Regions from separate parts of the Bacillus cereus group sp. N8 genome, predicted to be linked through region 1. Evidence: predicted binding sites of a transcription regulator. Region 1 holds the regulator's gene; the other holds the start of a gene.

Region 1 (3,196 bases):
TTGCCGGGTTACCGCTTCTCCTGAAAACTGGACTATACGATAATAGGGGATTTACTAGAGAGGAAAAGATTCAGCTCATAACTGGTCATTGGGCTATCATTAGCTTTTTCATTGCATTATGCGTTGTACTTTGGTTACTCAGAACAGACATTCGCGACAGGCATTTAGATAAAATGCGCTCTACTGTTCCAGCTACAGTTGGATGGATTTTCATCGGATTTTTCTTAGCACTATTTTCACAAAGTATTGCCGGTATGATCGAAATGCGGTTATTAGGGATTACACCTGGCTCTGAAAATACAGAAAGACTTATGGACATCGCAAGAACGACACCTTGGTTCCTTATCGTCATATCTATAATAGGACCTATTTTGGAAGAAATCGTATTTAGAAAAATTTTATTCGGTACACTTTATAAGAAGTTTAACTTCTTTATTGCTGCTATCATTAGTTCACTTGTATTCGCGGCGATTCATTTTGATTTTACTCACTTATTGGTATACACTTCTATGGGGCTCGTATTCGCCTTTTTATATGTAAAAACGAAGCGTATTATCGTCCCTATTGCAGCCCATGTTGCAATGAATACATTAGTTGCAGTTGCTCAAGTTTTAGTAAGCAATGAACAAATTCAAGAAATGATTAAAGAAGCTGAAAAAATGCAAGGCTTTATCGGAGGATTTTTAGTATGAGAAACTCACCATTGTTCATGGCTGCATTGTACTTTCTTCTTGGATGTATCTTTACACGTTTCGCCATTACAAACGTAACAGATACAATCTGGAATATGTGGACAATACTATTTGCAGTTATGGCAACAATTGATTTTAATTTGGCACTTCGCCTTATCTTAGTTAAATTCACAAAGAAAAAACAATAATAAAACGCAGAGGTCGCTTCCTCTGCGTTTTATTGTGGATAATTCTTCAAAAAGTAAACAAGTGTTTGTAACTCTACAGCTAAATCAATATGATGAATCCTTATATTCTCTGACACATTTAAGCGTGCTGGTGTGAAATTTAAAATACCATGCACGTTCGTTTCTGCCAATCTATCTGCCACAGATTGTGCTACTGTAGCGGGTACTGTTAATATTGCCACTTGTATATCAGTTGATAAACGTTCTTCTAGTTCATCCAAATGATATACAGGAATGCCTCCGATTTCTGTTCCAACTTTCTCTTCACTAACGTCAAACGCCATTTCAATTTTTGTATTATTGTTTTTCGTGAAATTATAATGTAAGAAAGCGGTCCCTAAATTACCTACTCCAATAAGTGCTACACGTGTTATATCATCTTGGTCGAGTGTTTCACGGAAAAATGATAATAAATAATTTACGTTATATCCATATCCTTTTTTCCCTAACGCTCCAAAATATGAAAAATCTCTTCGAATAGTTGCGGAGTCAACTTTTACCGCTTCACTCAATTCGGCTGATGAAACACGTTGCTTACCAGAAAGAGATAAGTTTTGGATAAATCGATAGTATAGAGGCAAACGTTTGGCAGTGGCCTGTGGAATTTTTTGCTGATCCATATAACCTCTCCTCTCTTCCTATCTTTATTCATATACTTGAATCAAATACAGAAGTTTAGCACTCATGAATTTCCTTGTATAATAAAGAGAAGAAGTATTCTCTCTTTATTTTAAACTATACACTATTTTTAGTATGATTGAGAAATATAAACATGGCAAAGTTAAGAAATTATTTGAGGTGAAAACATTGATTTTATTACAAGTAAACGCGCTTTCGAAATTATACGGTGCAGAAACGATTCTTGCAAACATAAAATTGGAAGTACAAACGAAAGATCGTATCGCATTAGTCGGACGAAATGGAGCCGGAAAATCTACATTATTAAAAATAATAGCTGGTGAGTTATCTCATGATGGTGGTGAAATTATAAAACCGAAAGATGTCTCAATGGGGTATTTAGCTCAAAATACCGGATTAGAAACGTCTTTAACAATTTGGGATGAAATGTTAACCGTCTTTACACACTTACAGCAAATGGAGACAAAACTTCGAAGGCTAGAGCAAGAGATGGGCAAAGAAGAAAACTTTTCAAATGCGGCTATATACGAGAAATTATTAGCTGACTATGACCAATTACAATTAGATTATAAAGATCAAGGTGGCTATCAGTACGAAGCGGATATCCGTTCGATTTTAAGTGGTCTTGGCTTCCCAGTTGAGATGCACCAGACGACAATTTCCACATTAAGTGGTGGGCAAAAAACACGATTAGCTCTTGGTAAATTATTATTAACTAAACCAGACTTACTTATTTTAGACGAGCCTACAAACCATTTGGACATTGAAACATTGACTTGGCTTGAACAATATTTACAAGGCTATCCTGGCGCAATACTAATCGTTTCCCATGACCGTTATTTCTTAGATAAACTCGTTACACAAGTATATGAAATTTCGAATAAAGAAAGCAGACGATTTGTTGGTAACTACAGTAAATATTTAGATTTAAAATCAGCGCTATACGAGCAAGAAATGAAACGTTATGAAAAGCAACAAGATGAAATTGCTAAGCTTGAGGACTTCGTTCAAAAAAATATAGCTCGTGCATCTACGACAAAACGTGCGCAAAGCCGTCGTAAACAATTAGACCGAATGGAATTATTAACAAGACCATTAGGTGATTCTAAGTCAGCATCCTTCCACTTCGATATTGAAAAACAAAGCGGAAATGATGTTTTACAAGTAAAGGATGCAACTATCGGCTATGATGAGGATCCGATTATTGAACATGTAACAATGCGCTTAACTCGCGGGGATAGTGTTGCTTTAGTTGGACCGAACGGAATCGGGAAATCCACATTGTTAAAATCACTTGTGAATAAGTTACCTCTACTAAATGGTGATGTTTCTTTCGGATCCAATGTATCTGTTGGCTATTATGATCAAGAACAAGCTAACTTAACATCTTCTAAGCGAGTTTTAAATGAATTATGGGATGAATATCCATTGCAGCCTGAAAAAGAAATTCGCACGATACTAGGTAACTTCTTATTCACAGGAGATGATGTATTAAAGCCAGTATCTTCTCTTAGTGGTGGACAAAAAGCTCGATTAGCTCTCGCAAAACTTATGATGCAAAAATCGAATTTATTAATTCTCGATGAGCCAACGAACCATCTTGATTTAAATAGTAAAGAAATTTTGGAGAATGCTTTA
Region 2 (3,196 bases), on a different contig from region 1:
CAAAACCTTCCCTTTTATTAATGATGCTTCTTATGTTTATTGGTGCTGGCAGTGCTTCAACTGGTGGTGGGATTAAGTTAACAACTTTTTTAATTATGTTTTTAGGCGTATTTAAATTTTTGCATGAACAAGATGATATTGTCGTGTTTAAAAAATCCATTAAAGATACGCTCATTGTCAAATCTTTAACGATTACCATTATTTCAATTTCGTTTATTTTTCTTTCTATTTTAATTTTAAGCATCACTGAACGAGTTCCTCTATTAATGAGTGCTTTTGAAGTATTTTCAGCATTTGGAACTGTCGGCCTTAGCATGAATTTGACGCCACACTTAACAATCATCGGCAAAACAATTATTATCTTTATGATGTTTTTTGGAAAGATGGGACCTTTAACATTAGCCTTTTCATTTGCACGTAAAAAACAAAGGAAAATAAAATATCCAAACGAAGATATTTTAACAGGTTGACAACCGTATAAATTATCCATATAATGAGAGTAGAATAGCATATCTCCAAAGGGGAGTAGCGTCCAAGAACTATTTCTTGGAAACAAAGTCGTCATTACGTAGAACTCAGTTCTTCCGGCTTTGTTGGCATTTTCATTACATATGTCTAGCAAGACCTTTGCCTATCAACGGCAGAGGTCTTTTTTGTTTTTACCAATTCCTTCCACCGTTGATGCGCAGGAGTATGGGGAAGCTAAACAGTGGGGAACTTCTTCACTTGTTTAGCATTTATAGAAATGAGAGGAGAATGTACATGGATGTATCATTATTATTGGAGTATGGTTGGGTATTACTCATCCTAATTGCACTAGAGGGGATTTTAGCGGCTGATAACGCTCTCGTTCTCGCAATTATGGTAAAACATTTACCAGAAGAAAAACGAAAGAAAGCACTATTTTATGGATTAGCAGGAGCGTTCGTTTTCCGCTTCGGATCACTATTTATGATTTCGTTCCTAGTCGATGTATGGCAAGTGCAAGCAATTGGTGCGATTTACCTTATGTTTATCGCGGGAAATCACTTATTTAAAACGTATGTTAAAAAGAATACACATGAAGAAACAGAAGAAAAAGAAGCAAAGAAAAAACAAGAGAACTTTTGGTGGACTGTATTTAAAGTCGAAGTTGCTGATATCGCCTTCGCTGTTGATTCAATCTTAGCTGCTGTTGCATTAGCAGTGACTTTACCGAAAACAGGATTAGGTACGATTGGCAGTCTTGATACAGGTCAATTTATCGTTATCTTTACAGGTGGACTTATTGGATTAGTTATAATGCGATTTGCAGCAACTGCTTTCGTACAAATATTAAAACGTAAACCAGGACTTGAAACTGCAGCATTCTTAATTGTAGGTTGGGTTGGTGTGAAATTAGCGATTTATACGCTAGCACACCCTGCTTTAGGTGTCCTTCCGCACTCATTCCCAGAATCTACTCCGTGGAAGCTTACATTCTGGATTGTATTAGTCGGAATCGCAGTTGGCGGTTGGTTCTTCTCAAAAGAGGTAGAAGTAAAAGTAGAAAAGAATTTAGACGAAAAAGCGCTGTAATTACAGCGCTTTTTCTTTTTTGTTTCAATTCCCTCTCTATTTTTAGAAAAAATTCCATTATACTACCTTTTGTAATCGCTTTCTTAATTTATGTATGTCCTTTTTGTGAAAGATTGCACAAACTTATTGAAACTGTGAACAATTCCATGTACTTTATTCTTATAAGGAGTATTTATAGATGATGTACTAAAGGAGCGTATTACTCATGCTAGAACAAGGATTAGACTATGTTGTAAAACTGGCTAAGAACAAAAAGCAAATACTAGATACAAATCCAATGCAATATTTCATTCGTGCTGCACTTGCTGGCATTTATATCGGTTTTGTTATTGTACTATGTTTTAAATTAGGTAACTTTTTTCACATTGCAGATTCACCAGCAACATATTTAGCTTCCTCCATGTTTTTCGGAATTGCTCTCGTACTTATTATGTATGGCGGTGCTGAATTATTTACTGGAAATACAATGTATTTCACAGTGGCAACTTTACGAAAAGAAACAACGATTTCTGATACACTCCGTAACTGGGTTGCTTGTTATGCAGGTAACTTAGCTGGCGCTTTATTCTTTGCTTTACTATTTTACGCAACTGGCATTTTCGGAGCAATCGATCACGGTCATTTAATGAATACAGTCGTTGAAGGAAAAATGAACACACCTACAATGCAATTATTCTTTAAAGCAATTTTATGTAACTGGCTCGTATGTCTTGCCTGCTTCTTACCTTCTCAAGTAAAAGGTGATACAGCAAAAATATTGATGATAATGATGCTCGTTTTCACATTCTTCTTATCTGGCTATGAGCATAGCATTGCAAACTTATCATTGTTTGCCTTATCTTTAGTTTCACCACATCCTGATACAATTACTTTCGCTGGGGCTATTCATAACTTAATTCCAGTTACAATCGGTAACATTATTGGCGGATCGGTATTTGTCGGTATGGTATATCATTACTTAACAAAGAAAGCACCTGTTGCTAAACAAGAAGAAACTGAATTAGTAGCAGCTCAAACAGAGGAAATTATTCCTTTACAAGCACATATGAAACATTAAAAACTCCAAAGTTTTACTTTGGAGTTTTTAGCTTCCCACATATTTAATGACAATATGAGGATCAATTTCTCCTTGCTCTTTCCCCTTCTCAATTCTCTGTTTCATCTTATGCATACCGATGACATCATTTGTATGAAGGTGAATTTCATTAACATATAGACCTTCTCTACAAAAGGCTTCTACAAATTCCGCCCCATTCTTTTGCCTCCATCCCATGTTAAAGTCAAGAGAGAGGATGTTTACCTTATTAATCCGTACAAATTGTAACGCAGATTCTACTGTAGTTGCCAAAAGATATCCATACGGGCAACTTCTTTGATCATCCATATATACATTCATTTTCTATCTCCTCTCTATTTTGCATATGTGACCAACATATAACATATTGCTCCAAGGCTAATAAAAGGTCCAAACGGCATTTTGGTTCTTATTTTTATACGTTTTAACGCTATACCTATTCCGAAAAAACAAAGACTAAAGCAAGATGCTAAAAATAAAGTTATAAAAACCCCTTTCACTCCCACTATAAATCCGAGTAACGAAAGTAATTTTACATCACCTCCGCCAAGACCATCTGGATGA

What was found. The regulator Rex, encoded in region 1, represses fermentation and respiration genes when NADH is low (regulators of the CRP and FNR family bind a similar motif). The targets are predictions, from matches to a motif close to TTGTGAAATATTTCACAA.
Region 2: a site for Rex is predicted at 1,661-1,678, ahead of JDS80_RS08805 (formate/nitrite transporter family protein). Genes of this name have one in related genera too.

Annotation. Positions count from the first base shown of each region.
Region 1 covers NZ_JAEHBK010000057.1:3,772-6,967, reverse strand. The annotation lists gene JDS80_RS28995 (CPBP family intramembrane glutamic endopeptidase) at 1-692, shown strand, start outside; gene JDS80_RS28990 (YdiK family protein) at 689-880, shown strand; gene JDS80_RS28985 (redox-sensing transcriptional repressor Rex) at 910-1,539, opposite strand; gene JDS80_RS28980 (ABC-F family ATP-binding cassette domain-containing protein) at 1,727-3,196, shown strand, end outside.
Region 2 covers NZ_JAEHBK010000004.1:74,997-78,192, forward strand. The annotation lists gene JDS80_RS08795 (TrkH family potassium uptake protein) at 1-470, shown strand, start outside; yybP-ykoY riboswitch at 509-683, shown strand; gene JDS80_RS08800 (TerC family protein) at 763-1,557, shown strand; gene JDS80_RS08805 (formate/nitrite transporter family protein) at 1,763-2,614, shown strand; gene JDS80_RS08810 (cyclic-phosphate processing receiver domain-containing protein) at 2,642-2,953, opposite strand; gene JDS80_RS08815 (prepilin peptidase) at 2,968-3,196, opposite strand, start outside.